Regions from separate parts of the Rhizobium azibense genome, predicted to be linked through region 3. Evidence: predicted binding sites of a transcription regulator. Region 3 holds the regulator's gene; each other region holds the start of a gene.

Region 1 (4,531 bases), on a different contig from region 3:
TTTGAAAAATCCTCCGGCTTCTGCAGGCTCGCCGTGGCGCGCACCACGATGTCCTGTGTCGTGCTCTTCAGCGATCCGGCAGGAACGTCGAGGGCGGAGTTGTCGAGTGCCTCCGTCAGATCGCCGACCGTCAGCCCGCGGCTTGCGAGGGCGCCCTGATCGACATCGACGCGGAATATCTTTTCCTGGTCGCCATATTGCTCGACATCGGCAACGCCGTCGACGGAGGCTAGCCGGTCGACGATCTCGTTTTCGACGAGGAGCGTCAGGTCATCCATGTTGAGCTTGGTCGAGGTGACCGCAAGACGCATGATCGGCTGTGAATCCGCATCCGCCTTGACGATCTGCGGGGCGTCGGCGTCGTCTGGAAGCTGCTCCATGATGCGCCCGATCGCATCACGCACGTCGTTTGCAGCAACGGCGAGATCGACGGCATCGGAGAACTCCAGCGTCACTCGGCTTTGGCCGAACTGCGATTGCGAGGAGATCGATTTCAGCCCGCTGACGCGCGCCACTGCGCCTTCGATGACCTTGGTCAGCTCTTGATCGACCGTCTGCGGTGCAGCGCCGTCGAACATGGTGCGCACGGTCACGACCGGCCGGTCGACATCGGGCAGTTCGCGCACTTCGACCCCGGCATAGGCAGCAAGACCCGCAACCACCATCAGCGTATTGAAGACCAGCGCCAGGATCGGGCGGCGCACGAAGAGTGCCGTGAAGGTTTGCTTGCCGGATGCTCTTTCGGGAAGATCGGTGACGGTCACGTTCATTGTGTCGCGACCCCGTTTTTCGAGGCCATTTCATTGCCGAAGCGCACCGGCCCACCCTCGCGGACGCGCTGCAGGCCCTGCGTCACGATGGCGTCGCCATCCTTGATGCCGGCCTTCACGAGCACGAAATCCGGATTGCGTTGCACGATGCTGACACGCACCTTGTTCGACTTGCCGTCGACCACCCGCCAGACGAAAGAGCCCTGCGAATCCCACTGGACGGAAAGCGGATCAACGGCCGGATATTTGTCGCCTGCGAATTTCATGCTGACATTGAAGGACATGCCGGCGCGAAGCACGTCGGCGCGGTTGTCGATCTTGGCGCGGATGCGCAGTGTCCGGCTCGCCGCATCGATGCGGTTGTCGACTGCCTGGACCTCTCCGGTGAACGCCTGTCCCGGCCGCGCGACGGTGGTTACCTCAACCGGCTGGCCGACGGAAACCGTATTGGCAAAGCGCTCCGGCACCCAGTAGTCGACCAGGATTTCCGAGCGGTCGTCGAGCGTCACGATCGGCGTGCTGGTGGTCACGTTGTCGCCGATGTTGACCGGGACGATGCCGACGATGCCGTCGATCGGCGCCACGATATTGCGCCGGGTGAGATTGAGCTCGGCGGCCTGCAGCTGCAGCCGCGCCCCCTGCTCGGCGATCTCGGCATCGAATACGTCCATGCGCGCAACGCTGGACTTGATGTTGTGATAGAGATTGGATTTCTCGATCGCGCTCTTCAGCGCCACTTCGGCCTGCCCCTTGGCGATCACCTGCTCCTCGCTGTCGAGCTTGGCAAGCACCTGACCCTGCTTGACCTTGTCGCCGGACTTGATGAGGATCTCACGGATCGTGCCCATTGCCTGCGGCGTCACCGCCACGGAGCGGATCGCGTCGCCTGTGCCGATCGCGTTCAGCCGGTCGTTGACAACGCCCTGCACGACGGCCTGCGTCACGACCAGAACGGCGCTGTTGCGCCCGCCGCCGTTGCGTCCGCCCTGGCTGCCCTCGCCCTGACCCGACGCATCGCCCCCGGGCTTCACGGGGGGAGCCACCCTGGCGACAAGGTTTTGCGGGACGCCGGCATTTCTCAATACATCGGCGGCACCCGGCACAAGAAAAATCCATCCGGCAAAGCCGGCCGCAATAACGATAAGAGAAAGAACAAACTGCTTCCAAAAGGCCATACACGTCTCCGAAGGGGCCGAGGGTCAGACCCGGGACGATCCCAAGAGCGCTTTAGACATATTCCCCACTGACTGCGGCAATATCGCCCCTTTACAAGCGGCCATCAAGCGCACGTGCCGGTCATTACAGAATTGTAATCTCCATCCTCACGAAAACAGGTCACTTTTGCTTGAGCGGAAGCGTATTTCCGGCTCGCGACTGACAATCGCTACTTTAGGGACTGGACAAGCATCTGCCGCCGCCCTGAATGCGCCGGCGCGCCAGCGGTCGGCCTTCCTCCTGGAGGGGTTGGAATGAACCAAGAACATCTTTTCTGGCCTTTCCATCCCGAATCACTACATTACGCGCCATGAGCAATAGTTTCGACGATATCCCCTTCTTCGACGAAGAACCGGGCGAGGCCCCGCGCAAGCCGCAGGCGCCTACGCCTGCAGCCGGAGGGATCGCCGCCCGTGCCATGGCTGCCCGCGACGGCGCCAAGCGACCGGATTACCTCGCGGGCCTGAACCCCGAACAGACGGAAGCCGTCGAAACGCTGGAAGGTCCGGTCCTCGTGCTGGCGGGCGCCGGCACCGGCAAGACCCGCGTGCTGACGACCCGCATCGCGCACATCTTAAGCACCGGCCGCGCCTTCCCCTCGCAGATCCTCGCCGTCACCTTCACCAACAAGGCGGCGCGCGAAATGAAGGAGCGCATCGCGCTGCTCGTCGGCGGCGCCGTCGAAGGCATGCCCTGGCTCGGCACCTTCCACTCGATCGGTGTCAAGCTCCTTCGCCGCCACGCCGAGCTCGTCAACCTGCGGTCCGATTTCACCATCCTCGATACCGACGACGTCGTGCGCCTCATCAAGCAACTGATCCAGGCCGAGGGCCTCGACGACAAGCGCTGGCCGGCCAAGCAATTCGCCGGCATGATCGATACGTGGAAAAACAAGGGGCTCGGTCCCGCCGACATCCCCGAAGGCGACGCCCGCGCCTTTGCCAACGGCAAGGGCCGCGAACTCTACTTCGCCTATCAGGCGCGACTGATGAGCTTGAACGCCTGTGATTTCGGCGACCTGCTCATGCATCCCATTGCCATTTTCCGCAAGAACCCGGACCTGCTCAAGGAATACCACCAGCGCTTCCGCTATATCCTCGTCGACGAATATCAGGATACCAACACCGCGCAGTACATGTGGCTGCGGCTGTTGGCACAGCGGCCGGGCCGCAAGTCGACCTCGCCCCTGGTAGGGGGGATGCCCGGCAGGGCAGAGGGAGATATCGCGTCGGACACCGGCTCGAGAACATCCGCCTTTGTCGCCTCCCCCGACATCTCCTCGAAAAGGGAAGAGATCGCGGAAACCACCATCAACATCTGCTGCGTCGGCGACGACGACCAGTCGATCTACGGCTGGCGCGGCGCCGAAGTGGACAATATCCTGCGCTTCGAGAAAGATTTCCCGGGCGCCAAGGTCATCAAGCTGGAGCGCAACTACCGCTCGACCGAACACATCCTCGGCGCCGCCGCGCATCTAATCGCGCACAACGAAGGCCGCCTGGGCAAGACGCTGTTTACCGACCGCGTCGACCCGGAAGACGTCAAGGTGCAGGTGCATGCTTCCTGGGACAGCGAAGAGGAAGCCCGCGCCATCGGCGAGGAGATTGAGGCCCTGCAGCGCAAGCAGCACGACCTCAACGACATGGCGATCCTGGTGCGGGCCTCCTTCCAGATGCGCGAATTCGAAGACCGCTTCGTGACGCTCGGGCTCAACTACCGCGTAATCGGCGGCCCGCGCTTTTACGAGCGCCTCGAAATCCGCGATGCCATGGCTTATTTCCGCCTCGTCGCGCAGCCCGCCGACGACCTCGCCTTCGAGCGCATCATCAACACCCCGAAGCGTGGCCTCGGTGAGACGACCGTGCGCGCGCTGCACGACTATGCCCGTGCCCGTGATATCCCGATGCTCGCAGCAGCGGCCGACATCATCGAAACAGACGAGCTGAAACCGAAGGCGCGCAAAGCGCTTTTCGACGTGGTGCACAGCTTCAGGAATTGGCAGCAAAGGCTTGAAACGACTCCGCATACCGAACTTGCCGAGCAGATCATCGAAGAGTCCGGCTACACCGACATGTGGAAGGCCGACAAGACGGCGGAGGCGCCCGGCCGGCTGGAAAACCTCAAGGAACTGATCCGCTCGATGGAAAGCTTCGAGTCGTTGCGTGGCTTCCTGGAGCACGTCGCACTGGTCATGGATGCCGAGCAGAACGAAAACCTCGACGCCGTTTCGATCATGACGCTGCACTCGGCCAAGGGGTTGGAGTTCGACACCGTCTTTTTGCCGGGCTGGGAAGAGGGCCTCTTCCCGCATCAGCGCTCGCTCGACGAAAGCGGCCGCGCCGGCCTTGAGGAGGAGCGCCGCCTCGCCTATGTCGGCATCACCCGCGCCAAGCGCCGCTGCCACATCTGGTTCGTCTCCAACCGCCGCATCCACGGTCTCTGGCAATCGACCATCCCCTCCCGCTTCCTCGACGAACTGCCGGAAACCCATGTGGAAGTCGCCGAAGTCGAGCAGAGCTACGGCGGTTACGGCCGCGGCGGCTACG
Region 2 (4,531 bases), on a different contig from region 3:
CGTTCAGCGCGTCAGGCGCTTGTAGGTCACCCGCTTCGGATTGACCGAATCCGCGCCGAGGCGACGCATCTTGTCCTGCTCGTAGTCTTCGAAGTTGCCTTCGAACCATTCGACATGGCTGTCGCCCTCGAAGGCGAGGATATGCGTTGCAAGCCGGTCGAGGAACATGCGGTCGTGGCTGATGATAACAGCGCAGCCCGCGAAGTTTTCGAGCGCGTCCTCAAGCGCCGCCAGCGTTTCCGTATCGAGATCGTTGGTCGGTTCGTCGAGCAGGATGACGTTGCCGCCGGCCTTCAGCATCTTGGCAAGATGGACGCGGTTGCGCTGGCCGCCGGAAAGCGTGCCGACCTTCTGCTGCTGGTCGCCGCCCTTGAAGTTGAAGGCGCCGCAATAGGCGCGCGAATTCACTTCGTGCTTGCCGAGCTTGATGATGTCGTTGCCGCTGGAGATCTCTTCCCAGACGGTCTTGTTGCCGTTGAGCGCATCCCGGCTCTGGTCGACATAGCCGAGATCGACGGTATCGCCGATGCGGATTTCACCACTGTCCGGCTTTTCCTGGCCCGTGATCATGCGGAAAAGCGTCGTCTTGCCGGCACCGTTAGGGCCGATGACGCCGACGATGCCGCCGGGGGGCAGCTTGAAGCTCAGGTTCTCGATCAGGACGGTATCGCCGTATCCCTTGGTGAGATTCTCCGCCTCGATGACGACCTGACCGAGACGTTCACCGACCGGGATGACGATCTGGGAGTCGCCCGGACGACGGTCGGCGGCTGCCGCCACCAGTTCGTCATAGGCGCGGATACGCGCCTTCGACTTTGCCTGACGCGCTTTCGGACTTGACGCAATCCATTCCTGCTCACGAGACAGAGCCTTCTGGCGGGAGGCCTCTTCGCGGCCCTCCTGCTGCATGCGCTTGGCCTTCGCCTGCAGATAAGCCGAATAATTTCCCTCGTAGGGAATGCCGCGGCCGCGGTCGAGCTCGAGGATCCAGCCGGTGACATTGTCCAGAAAGTAGCGGTCGTGGGTGATCATCAGCACGGAACCTGGATATTCGCGCAAGTGCTTTTCGAGCCAGGCGATCGTCTCGGCATCGAGATGGTTCGTCGGTTCATCGAGAAGCAGCAGATCCGGCTGGGCAAGCAGCAGGCGGCAGAGCGCCACGCGGCGCTTTTCGCCGCCCGAAAGATTGTCGACTGAAGCATCGCCCGGGGGGCAGCGCAGCGCGTCCATCGCCATTTCGACCTGGCTTTCCAGGTCCCAGAGGTTCTGGCTGTCGATAATGTCCTGGAGCTTCGCCCCCTCTTCCGCCGTCTCGTCGGAATAGTTCATCATCAGTTCGTTGTAGCGGTCGAGGATCGCCTTTTTGGAAGCCACACCTTCCATGACGTTTTCGAGCACCGTCTTCGACGCGTCGAGCTGCGGCTCCTGCGCCAGGTAGCCGAGCGTTGCGCCTTCGGCGAGCCAGGCTTCCCCGGTATATTCCTTGTCGAGACCGGCCATGATGCGCAGAACGGTGGACTTACCGGCGCCGTTCGGGCCGAGGATACCGATCTTGGCATCGGGGTAGAAGGAAAGGTGGATGTTCTCCAGCACCTTCTTGTTGCCATAGGCCTTGTTGAGGCCGGCCATATGATAGATGAACTGACGTGCCATTATACGCTGCTCCGGGCGGAAACTTTGAAAACCGTGGCCGCTATGTAGGCGAAAGCCGGCGTTCGGGCAACGCCGAAACCGGCTTTGTGAACGGCAATCGATTTGGCTGCGTTCGAAAAACAAGACAACGCAGGGATTTCCTCGGTTCCCGTCAGGCTTTCCGCCCAGTCGCATGAAACAGCCTAGGCAAACGTGAGGCCGGCCACGACTTCGAACACCAGCTGGTGACGAATTCGGCCTCGTATCCGTCCGAGTATCTCTGGTAGGCCTCCCCGACGCTTCCGAAGTCATAAAGCCGCATTTCTTTTCCCGCTCTTGTTCGAGCTGCGCTCGATCCATCCGTGCGATGAACTCTCAGAACCCCGCAGCGTCGACAACGCCTTCGTCGCAGCCGAAGGAGGTGCGGCCGGCGTCTTGCATGAGTTTCGCAAGGCCAGCGCCGGCGCCGACAACCGAGCCCGCGTCCTCCGACAGCCCGATCGTCAGCTCGGCGATGACACGCACGTCGCCTGCGCGCCGGCAGTTCATCTTCACACGCTCGCCTGCACCTGCACCGAAGCTCTTGTCGAAAGCCGCCTTGATCTGATCGGCATTGACCTTCTTGCCGACATTTGCGGCAAAGAGATCGCGAACGGCCGAGCCGTTGAGGTCATCGATCAGGCGGATCGCCACGTTGAAATAATCGTCGGCGCTCATCTTCGTGCAGGTGCCGTGCTTCGTCCATTCATGCCGCTCAAGGCCCGATTGCGATCCGGGCATGGCCCTCGCAAGGGCTGACGCATTCTCGATCGTCAGCTTGACTTCCGGCAGCCTTTTCCAATCCCCGTCTTTATCGACTGCCTGCAGCTCCTTCGGTACACCGCAGTAATTCTGCCGCAGCGGCCAAAGGCCGTGGAGCGAAAAATTCGTCGCGTCGAAACGGTCCTTCGTCTGGGTCCTGCATTCCGGCTTCCTTTGGTTTACCTGGCAGAATGCCGGCTGCCAACTTGCAGCAAGGATGAAGCGCGTGCCCTCATCCTGAGCAACCGCAAAGCCGGCCATGACGGTCGACAGAACAAACGCCACCAAACGCACAAACACCCTGCTCATCGCAACTCCCGCAGACAGAACAATTCGCGAACGAATAGACCCGAAGCCCGAGGTAGTGCAACCCGGACTCGCAGGAAATTCCACAGCAAACATGCGTCAGGATGTTGCATTTGGCCCGCGATCTGCTCTTTTGCAGCGGGAGGATGGAAATGTTTTCGAAAACACAATGGCTTAAGGCGCCTGAGGCGATGCTCGCCTTTCATCATGAGGCGGCCTGCGGCCGTCCGCGGGGCATCCTGCTGATCTCCCACGGACTTGCTGAACATTCCAGGCGCTACGCACGCTTCGCCAAGGCGATGGCCGCACGCGGCTATCATGTCTATGCCCACGACCACCGCGGCCACGGCGAAACCGTGGCCAACGGCGCGCCGATCGGCCAATTCGCCCGGCGCAACGGTATGCAGCAGGTCCTTGCCGACATGGTCGCCATGCGCGACTATGCGGCAAGATTTCATCCGAACCTTCCCGTGATCCTCTTCGGCCACTCCATGGGCGGGCTGATCGCCCTCAATGTTGCGGTGACCTATCCGGAAAAGTTTGATGCCGTGGCCGTGTGGAATTCGAATTTCGCTGTCGGTCTGACAGGCAGGGCCGCGCAAGCCATCCTGCTTGCCGAGAAAGCCCTTAAGGGTTCCGACGTTCCGAGCGCCCTCATGCCGAAGCTCACCTTCGACGTCTGGGGCAAATCCATTCCCGGCCACAGGACTGCATATGACTGGCTCTCGCGCGATCCGGCCGAAGTCGACAAATATATCGCCGATCCGCTCTGTGGCTTCGATGCTTCCGTTTCTCTCTGGCTCGATATTATTCAACTCACCTTTCGCGCGCCGCAGAAGCGGCACCTCGAGAGGCTGCGAAAGAACCTGCCGATCCATCTCGTCGGCGGCGGAAAGGATCCGGCGACCGATGGCGGAAAAGCCGTGATGTGGCTGTCAAACCATTTGAAACAGCATGGTTTCTCCCGTATCACCACCGAAATATATCAGGACAAGCGGCACGAGACTCTGAACGAGATCGGCGCCGAAGCGGCGATTTCGGCGTTTGCCGATTGGTGCGATTGCGCAACCGCAAGCCCCGACGAGCGGACCGGAAATGAACAGTGCGATAACAAAGAATAGCTCCTCCGAAGTCAGCATGGGCCTCATGCTCATGTTTTTTTCGGTGCTCGTATCGCCGCTGATCGATATTTTTTCCAAGCTTGCCATCACGACGGTTCCGTCTGCGGAGATCACCGCAGCACGCTTTGCCATACAGGCTCTGTGCATGCTTCCCATTGTCATCTGGCGCAAAAAACTGACGGATTCGTCTTTGAGGCAGAGCCTCTTCCACGCAATTCGCGGCGCCATCATCACGATATCGATGATCTCGTTCGTCACCACGCTCAAATACATGGCAGTTGCAGATGCGATCGCGATCTTCTTCGTCGAACCCATCATCCTCACAGTCCTGAGCAGCCTTTTTCTGGGCGAGACAATCGGCTGGAGGCGCTACACGGCCTGCGGGATCGGCTTCTTCGGCGCGATCCTGGTCATTCAGCCAAGCTTCCAGGAAGTCGGCTACGTGGCGTTGTTGCCGGTCGTCAGCGCAGTCTGCATCGCCATCTCCGCGATGATGAACAGGGCCCTGGCGCAGCGCGAGGACCCATGGGTGATGCAGTTTCACATGGGCCTGTGGGGTCTTTTCATCTGTGCTGTCCTGCTTTTCTTGGCTCGTGGAAGCGGCTCGGATGTGTTCGAACCGGTAGCGCCAACCACGATGGGTCTCGTCTGGCTCCTTGGCGTCGGCGTAA
Region 3 (4,531 bases):
CGGCGTGCAGGATGAAGATACGGTCCATGGCCCGCGAGAGGACCGGGTTCACGACATATTCCTCGCACGGAACGGCGAAGCACATCCGCAGGAAGTTCGAGGCGTAGTCGAGATCGTTCTTCGGATAAACGAAAGGCTGGCCGATATAGTATTTGTAGGCCATGGCCGCGATAGTCGGCATCTTGGCGATCATGCGCAAGCTTGCAACCATGCGCTGGTGCGGATCGGTGATGTCTGTCGAGTCGTGGTAGAATGCAGACAGAGCGCCGACACAGCCGCACATGACGGCCATCGGATGGGCGTCGCGACGGAAGCCGGTGAAGAAGCGAGACATCTGCTCGTGCACCATGGTGTGATGCGTGACGCGGTAGTCGAAATCCTTCTTCTGAGCAGCCGTCGGCAATTCGCCGTAAAGCAACAGATAGCAGACTTCCAGGAAGTCGCCATGTTCGGCAAGCTGCTCGATCGGGTAGCCGCGATGCAGCAGGATGCCTTCATCGCCGTCGATATAGGTGATCTTCGATTCACAGGAAGCGGTCGAGGTGAAACCAGGATCGTACGTGAAGGAACCGGTGTTTTTATAGAGTGCACCAATATCGATGACATCAGGACCGATCGTTCCGCTTTTCACGGAAAGATTGGCGGTTCTGTCGCCGATTTTGATTGTTGCGCTTTGATCCGTCATGCTGATCCTCCAAACTGGCGGCGGCGCCATAAAAGCGCCATAGGGTTAAGCGTCCTCTCCGATAGCTATATGATCACGGCGCCAATGCCAAGTTACCGTGGCGCCATTTTGTGCATTGCAGTATCAACTTTTAGACACTCCTGCGATGTCGGAGGCGCATAGCGGAAGCCAATGATTTAATTCGGCTTTTTGTAATCCGATTTTTCGGTCTTTTTTCAATCGATTATTGCTGTTGAGACGCCCGCAGGGCTGCATTTAGGTTGTATTCCAGGGTGGCGAGCCCTTGGTGCATGCCTTGAGTTGAAAACGAGCGAGCTGCAAAATCGGCTTTCGCAAAATATAGCCGGCATGTAGTGCCATCCTGCTCTTTGCGCTTTTGGTATACGGGAGAAGCCTTCGGCAAACACAGGGCTCTCGCCTGCCAATAGCGCCACCGATCAGCCATTGTGGCGGCATTGCGAGGTCCCTCGGGGGGGCGGTAATTGGCGACCAAGGAGGCGCTTACGGCTTCAAGAAGTAGCCGATACATGCAGCCGGCAGGTGTGACCCACGCAGCCTGTCCGCTGCGGCATCGTCGCTCCAATAAGATACGGTCCTTGCTATCGCGATCACAGGTGCGAAACCCTCCCAAGGCAGGGCATGGGCAGGCTGGCAATCACGCATGCAGGTATGATCATGCAGGCATGATAATGATGAAGGAGATTGTCACAATGGCGGTAAGCGCGCCTGCGGCCGCTGTCTTTTTAGTCGGATAAGCTCAGGGCACGCGCGGAAAAGGCTGAGGCCGAGCCACAATCCGACAAACAACCACGTTGAGCTCGGAAATAGCGATCATATGGAGCAAGACCAGGTTGGTGGAGCGCTTCTTAAGATCGCCGGCGCTGGTCCGGTCACCAGCGCTGCAGCGAAGGCTTGCATATCCCTGCAGCCAGCACGCAGTGCTCACGGCCGCGGTCGCTCAGGTCAAAACACTGAGCATGGCCATGGGCACTGACCGAAGATGCAGCGAAACCTCCGAGCCGCCGCGAACCGATCGCCGCTTCCAGGCCAGAAAAACCGCGCATGGATCCCGCGTGCGCGGAACAGCGCCTGCTGATCCGGCGCAATCCTTCTTGCGGGTGAAAAACCTTACGGAAAACCCGTGCCGTCGAACCGCCCTTTGGACAACGCCTTGGCGAAGCGCGATCGCCCTGGACCCGCCACCACGAGACGCGGCGACGCCTTTCGCGACTACGCGCTGCCGGTCAATGGTAGCGGCGGATTAGGCCGACGAGCTTACCCTGAACCTTGACGCGATCGGGTCCGAAGATGCGCGTCTCGTAGGCCGGATTCGCCGCCTCAAGCGCGATGGATGCACCCTTGCGGCGGAACCGCTTCAACGTCGCTTCCTCGTCATCGACAAGTGCCACGACAATGTCGCCGGGACTGGCGGTGCTGGTATTGCGGATGATGACCGTGTCGCCATCGAAGATACCAGCATCGATCATCGAATCGCCCTTGACCTCAAGTGCGTAGTGTTCGCCGGTACTGAGCATATCGGCCGGAACGTTGATGTCGTGGGTGTTGTTCTGGATCGCCGAGATCGGCACGCCTGCGGCAATGCGGCCCATGACGGGAACCGAAATGGAGCTGTTATGGTCTTCGTTCGCCGGTTTCGGCGCAACGGCCGCAGGTTGCGGCTTGCCGAGGCTGCCCTGGATGACGCTCGGCGAAAAGCCGCGGCGGGGCTGGATGCTCGGACTATAGGCTTCCGGTAGTTTGATCACTTCCAGGGCGCGGGCGCGGTTCGGTAGGCGACGAATGAAACCGCGCTCTTCGAGAGCGGTAATCAGTCGGTGGATGCCGGACTTTGACGCCAGATCCAGCGCATCCTTCATCTCGTCGAAGGATGGCGGAACGCCGGATTCCTTCATACGCTCATGAATGAAGAGGAGAAGCTCCTGTTGTTTGCGTGTCAGCATCGAAGTTTAACCTCAGATTCGTGAAACAAAGCCAGAACAGACACTATATGTTCCATATGTGTTCCGCAAGTGCCTAAATTTTCGTAAAACTTCGTCTCAACTGCGTTCTTTTTCCGAAACTTTTGTTTGCCGGGCAAGCGCTTTCAGCTTGCATTGACCACAGAGCGGCACACATCTTCATCACAGGGAAACGGAGACCTTATGCCATGCTGCATCCGTTGGATCATGTTGTTCTACCGGTCACCAACATCGATCTCGCGCGCGAGCGGCTGGGACGATTGGGGTTCACGGTTGCCGCCGAGGGCCGTCATCCTTTCGGCACGGTGAATGCTTGCGTTTACTTCGCCGACAAGACCTATCTCGAGCCTCTTGGCGTCGCGAATGCGAAAGAATGTGAAGAATCAGTGCGGCACGGAAACGTCTTTGTGGCGCGCGACCAGGCATTTCGTTTCCGGTGCGGCAATGACGGTTTCTCTGCGGCAGCATTCAGCACCGAGGACGCGGACGCCGATCATGCCCATTTCGTGCGTGCGAGAAAGAGCGGCGGCGCGATGCTGGAGTTTTCGCGCCAGATCAAGATGCCGGACGGCTCGCAATCGACAGGCACTTTCAAGCTTGCCTTTGCCGCCGATCTTCGGGCGCCGGATTTCTTCCTCTTTGACTGCCAGCGCATCAATGCCTTTCCGGCCGATCGCAGTGCGCTGGAAAAGCATGCGAATGGTGCAACCGGCATCTCGGAGATCGTGCTAAGCGCCCCCGAGCCTGAAGCCTACGGCTCGTTCCTTCAGTTGGCCCTGTCTACGACGGAAATCGGGCGGACCCCGTTCGGGGTTGCGATCGCAGCAGCGAATGCCAGGATCAGTGTGCTGTCGCCGGAAGGGATGGAGGCTTATTTCGATTCGGCGCCGTTAACCGTGGATAAGGGGCTGAGAGGCAGCGCTATCGTTTTCCGCACCACCGATCTTGCCGTGACAGAAGCGCTTTTGGCTGATAACGGGATGCCCTATACACGCAAGAACAACAGAGTTCTGGTGAAGCCTGCGCCCGGCCAAGGTGCGATCTTCGCCTTCGAGGAGACCCGATGAGCAATACGAATTCAGAAGTCGCAGTCGGCGAAGGTGCCGGCCGCGTGGTATTTTCCAACAGTGGCAAGCTGTCGCTGATCGCAGGGGCATGCGAAATGGAGAGCCGCGACCATGCCTTCATGGTCGCAGGCACGCTCAAGGAGCTTTGCGGCAAGCTCGGCGTCGGGCTCGTCTACAAGACCTCCTTCGACAAGGCGAACCGCTCATCGCTGTCGAGCAAACGCGGCATCGGGCTGGAGAAGGGCTTGGAAGTCTTCGCCGACCTCAAGAAGGAACTCGGCATTCCGGTTCTGACAGATATCCATTCGCAAGAGCAATGCGCGCTGGTCGCCGAGGTCGTGGACATTCTGCAGATCCCGGCCTTCCTCTCGCGTCAGACGGACTTGCTTGTGGCGGCTGCGAAGACCGGCCGTGTCATCAACGTCAAGAAGGGCCAGTTTCTCGCTCCCTGGGACATGAACAATGTTCTTGCCAAGCTGAATCAGAGCGGCAACCCGAACGTTCTGCTTTGTGAGCGTGGCGCATCCTTCGGTTACAACACGTTGGTCTCCGACATGCGCGCGCTGCCGATCATGGCGGCAATGGGAGCTCCGGTCATTTTCGATGCGACACATTCCGTACAGCAGCCCGGCGGCCAGGGCACGACATCGGGTGGGCAGCGGCAGTTCGTCGAGACGCTGGCGCGGGCAGCCGTTGCAGTCGGCGTTGCAGGTGTCTTCATCGAGACCCACGAGGACCCGGACAATGCCCCCTGCGACGGCCCCAACATGGTGTATTTGAACGACATGCCTCGGCTTCTG
Region 4 (4,531 bases), on a different contig from region 3:
CTTCCCGGGTTCCAGCACGTCGCGGTACTGGTTGAGCATTTCGGAGAACAGCACGGCTTCGAACTGGCCCGACGAATCCGAAAAGACGATGATGCCCATCTTGTTGCCGGTGCGCGTCTTGCGCTCCTGCTTCGAAATGACCGTTCCGGCAAGCCGGGCATTGGTTGCGCCCTGTTTCACGGCAGCGGAGAAATCCGCAAAGGTCTGCACCCGCATCTTCTGCAGGATGTTGTTGTAGCTGTCTAGCGGATGCGCCGTCAGGTAGAAGCCCAGCACCTGGAACTCCTTGAGCAGCCGCTCGGAAGCGAGCCAGGGCGAAAACGGCGGCAGCGCGATTTTCTCCGGCCCGGACGATAGCGCGCCGCCGAAGATATCCGACTGGCCGCTCAGCTTATTTTCCTGCGCGCGCTGGGCATAGCCCAAAATGCGATCAAGGCCGGCTGCGAGCTGAGCGCGATCCTGGCCGAAGCAGTCGAAGGCGCCGGCATAGATCAGGCTTTCCAGCACGCGCCGGTTGACCTGGCGCGGATCGATGCGCAGGCAGAAGTCTTCGATGCTCGCAAAAGACTTGTCGCCGCGCACGTCGACAATGTGATCGACGGCATTTTCGCCGACGCCCTTCAGCGCCGCCAATGCGTAGTAAATGCGGTTGTCGCCGGTTTCAAATTGTCGGAACGAGCTTTGAACCGAGGGTGGAATGACCTCGATGGCGAGGCGCTTGGCATCCTGCCGGAAATCGTTGACCTTATCGGTGTTCGACATATCGAGCGTCATCGACGCGGCCAGGAACTCGACCGGGTAATGCGCCTTCATATAGGCAGTCTGATATGAAACGATAGCGTAGGCGGCAGCGTGCGACTTGTTGAAGCCGTAGTTTGCGAACTTTGCCAGCAATTCGAAGATATTATCGGCTTGCGGCTTCGACACGCCGTTCTTGATGGCGCCGTCGACAAAGCGTTCACGCTGCTGGTCCATTTCCGCCTTGATCTTCTTGCCCATGGCGCGGCGCAGAAGATCGGCTTCGCCGAGCGAATAGCCGGACAGGACCTGGGCGATCTGCATCACCTGTTCCTGATAGACGATGACGCCCTGTGTCTCCTTGAGCAGGTGATCGATCTTCGGATGGATCGACTCGATCTCTTCGTCCCCATGCTTGCGGGCATTGTAGGTCGGGATGTTTTCCATCGGGCCCGGTCGATAAAGCGCGACGAGGGCGATGATGTCCTCGATGCAGTCCGGTTTCATGCCGATCAACGCCTTGCGCATGCCGGCACTTTCCACCTGGAACACGCCGACCGTCTCGCCGCGCGAGAGCATCTCGTAGGTTTTCTTGTCATCGAGCGGGATCGCGGCGAGGTCCACCTTGATACCGCGCTTGGCGACGAAATCGACCGCGACCTTCAGTACCGTCAGCGTTTTCAGGCCGAGGAAGTCGAATTTAACAAGGCCGGCCTGCTCGACCCACTTCATGTTGAACTGGGTAACCGGCATGTCGGAGCGCGGATCGCGATACATCGGAACCAGCTTCGAAAGCGGGCGGTCGCCGATGACGATGCCGGCGGCGTGCGTCGAGGCGTGGCGGTAGAGGCCCTCGATCTTCTGGGCGATATCGAGCAGGCGCGCCACCACGGGCTCCTTCGCCGCCTCCTCCTGAAGCTTCGGCTCCTCCTCGATCGCCTTGGAGAGCGGCGTCGGATTGGCCGGGTTGTTCGGTACCAGCTTACAGATCTTGTCGACCTGGCCATAAGGCATTTCCAGCACACGGCCAACGTCGCGCAGGGCAGCGCGCGCCTGCAGCGACCCGAAGGTGATGATCTGCGCCACCTGCGCGCGGCCGTACTTCTGCTGCACGTAGCGGATCACCTCTTCGCGACGATCCTGGCAGAAGTCGATATCGAAGTCGGGCATCGAGACGCGTTCGGGATTGAGGAAGCGTTCGAAGAGCAGCGAAAAGCGCAGCGGGTCGACGTCGGTGATCGTCAGCGCATAAGCAACCAGCGAGCCTGCACCGGAACCGCGGCCGGGGCCAACCGGGATATCATGCTGCTTTGCCCATTTGATGAAGTCCGCAACGATCAGGAAGTAGCCCGGAAACCGCATGCGCTCGATGACGCTGAGTTCGAATTCCAGCCGTTCACGGTAATCCTTCTCCTCATAGCCGGGCGACATGCCGAGTGTCGAAAGGCGCATGTCGAGCCCCTCCTCCGCCTGCCGGCGGAGCTCCAGCGCTTCGGCGCGTTCCGCCTCCTCGGGATCGTCGGTGGCACCGGTAAAGCGCGGCAGGATGGGTTTGCGGGTCTTCAGTACGAAGGAGCAGCGCCGGGCGATCTCCACCGTGTTTTGCAGCGCTTCGGGCAGATCGACAAAGAGCTTCGCCATCTCGGCGCGGCTCTTCAAATAGTGGTCCGGCGTCAGGCGGAAGCGGCTGTCGTCCGAGACGATGGCGTTATGGGCAACGGCCATCAGGGCATCGTGGGCATCATAGTCGTCACGCGTCGGGAAAAACGCCTCGTTCGTCGCCACCAGCGGAAGATCGTGCTCATATGCAAGCCCCACGACCCTCTGTTCATGGCGCTTGTCATAGGTTCCGTGGCGCTGCAATTCGACATATAGCCGGTCTGGAAAGAGGTGCTTCAGGGCAAGCAACCGGGTTTGCGCCTGTGCGGAATGCCCCTGCTTCAGTGCCATATCGACGGGACCGCCAAGCGCACCCGTCAGCGCGATCAACCCTTCGGTTCCCGCCTCTTCCAGCCAGTTGGCCCTGATATGGACAGCCTGGTTGTCGTCGCCGCCGAGATAAGCGCGGCTGACGAGATCGACGAGCCGCTCGTAGCCAGCCGCGGTCGCGGCGAGCACGACGATCGAAGGCAGCTTGGGCAGACCCTGCTGGCCGCCGCGCCTTTCTGTCTCCAGGTCGTCCAAATCGATCGACAGCTGGCAGCCGATGATCGGCTGCAACCCCTCCTCCATCGCCTTTTGCGAGAATTCGAGGGCGACGAACAGGTTGTTGGTGTCTGTGATGGCGATCGCCGGCTGGCTATCGCCGGTTGCCTTGTAAAGGATCTTCTTCAGCGGCAGCGCCCCTTCAAGGAGCGAATAGGCCGAGTGGACACGCAGATGCACGAAACCCGGCGTACCACCGACGAAGCCGCTCTCCGCATCCGCCATCTCATACCCTTCCAATCGCCCGAATGAATCGGTTTGCATTGTCGGTGTTGATGAAAGCGATGTCCAGAAGCAGCCCCTTGTGGGGACCGCAAGAATGCGATGCGGTCCCCTGAAAAATTACATTGCCATGAGGATCAATGAAAAGCTGGCAACGAACATCGCAATGGAGGTGAATGCTGCGATATCACGGATCATGTCAGTCATCTGGCTCTCCTTACTCGTTATGTTTCCAATTTGTTCCGCTATTGTTCCGTTGTCAACAGGAATCGTTTCCGCATGGTTAACGGCGGGACGGGACGAGAATTAACGTCATCGCCTCGTTTCTAAGCGGCATCGGCTGCCGACAATGCCGACGGTTCTCCTGCCGGCAAGTTCCAGTCGAACGAGCACCACGCGATCGGTGAAGCGGTCGGTCGAATTGCGGTCATTCGTCGCAAGTTCTCATTTTGTTCTTTACAGCCATACGTTTTTCAGAGAGCTTCAGCGCGGGAGGCCGAAAGCCATGAATCTTGCTGCATTGAACGACTTCATCGTCGAAGCGAAGGCCAATACCTATGTCGGCGGCGGGAAAAAATTGGGCGGCTGCCGCAGCGGATCGCACGACATCGGCTACGAGCGCGAAGACTGGCGCTATCTCGACAGCTATTTCGGCGGAACGGATTTTGCCGGTCAAGAAGTCGTTTGGCTGGGCGGCGAGCCGGTCTGGGTAATGAACTATTTCGGCCGCATCGTCGAGCCGGCCCTGATCGATGGGGACAAGGCAGGCGCCGTCATCAAAGCGGCGCTTTCGACTATGTATGCCGAATACGGGCGCTTCCTGGGCGGCATGGAATTCGAGCATCCCTTCGGCTTTTATGCCGACCACAGCATTGGCGATTGCGATCACTTCAGCGGACGGGAAATCATCATCGTTGAAGAGCGGAGAGCTTACGAGCTGGACTACCGAGGCGGCCTCGTCCGCTGCTGATCAGAACTCGACAACCCTACCGTCGCTGATCGTCACGCGACGGTCCATGCGGCCGGCGAGCTCGTGGTTATGAGTGGCGATCAGCGCTGCAAGTCCTGACTGGCGGACGAGCGCCTCCAGCGCATCGAACACGTAGCTTGCGGTCTCGGGATCGAGGTTCCCGGTCGGCTCGTCGGCCAGAAGCACGGTCGGCGCATTGGCAACTGCGCGCGCAATCGCGACCCGCTGCTGCTCGCCGCCCGAAAGCTCGCCGGGACGATGGCTGGCGCGATGGCCAATACGCATGTAGTCGAGCAGCTGCTTTGCACGTTCGCCGGCCTCCTTTCGCGGCAGTCCGGCGATCATCTGCGGCATCATGATGTTCTCGAGGGCCGTAAACTCCGGGAGCAGATGGTG

The links. The regulator LexA, encoded in region 3, represses DNA repair genes until DNA is damaged. The targets are predictions, from matches to a motif close to TGTTCNNNNTGTGTTCNG.
Region 1: EV130_RS33345 (ATP-dependent helicase) is a predicted target of LexA. The motif match lies at 2,236-2,253, and genes of this name have one in related genera.
Region 2: EV130_RS13940 (ribonuclease T2 family protein) is a predicted target of LexA. The motif match lies at 2,758-2,775, and genes of this name have one in related genera.
Region 4: dnaE (DNA polymerase III subunit alpha) is a predicted target of LexA. The motif match lies at 3,393-3,410, and genes of this name have one in related genera.

The regions. Positions count from the first base shown of each region.
Region 1 covers NZ_SMBJ01000005.1:209,483-214,013, reverse strand. Annotated here, with positions in the region: gene EV130_RS14230 (efflux RND transporter permease subunit) at 1-770, opposite strand, end outside; gene EV130_RS14225 (efflux RND transporter periplasmic adaptor subunit) at 767-1,945, opposite strand; gene EV130_RS33345 (ATP-dependent helicase) at 2,296-4,531, shown strand, end outside.
Region 2 covers NZ_SMBJ01000005.1:149,960-154,490, reverse strand. Annotated here, with positions in the region: gene ettA (energy-dependent translational throttle protein EttA) at 4-1,653, opposite strand; gene EV130_RS13940 (ribonuclease T2 family protein) at 2,008-2,742, opposite strand; gene EV130_RS13935 (alpha/beta hydrolase) at 2,892-3,860, shown strand; gene EV130_RS13930 (DMT family transporter) at 3,835-4,531, shown strand, end outside.
Region 3 covers NZ_SMBJ01000012.1:101,201-105,731, reverse strand. Annotated here, with positions in the region: gene gltA (citrate synthase) at 1-685, opposite strand, end outside; gene lexA (transcriptional repressor LexA) at 1,930-2,646, opposite strand; gene EV130_RS26750 (VOC family protein) at 2,853-3,731, shown strand; gene kdsA (3-deoxy-8-phosphooctulonate synthase) at 3,728-4,531, shown strand, end outside.
Region 4 covers NZ_SMBJ01000008.1:231,616-236,146, reverse strand. Annotated here, with positions in the region: gene dnaE (DNA polymerase III subunit alpha) at 1-3,168, opposite strand, end outside; gene EV130_RS21125 (DUF5680 domain-containing protein) at 3,671-4,135, shown strand; gene EV130_RS21120 (ABC transporter ATP-binding protein) at 4,136-4,531, opposite strand, start outside.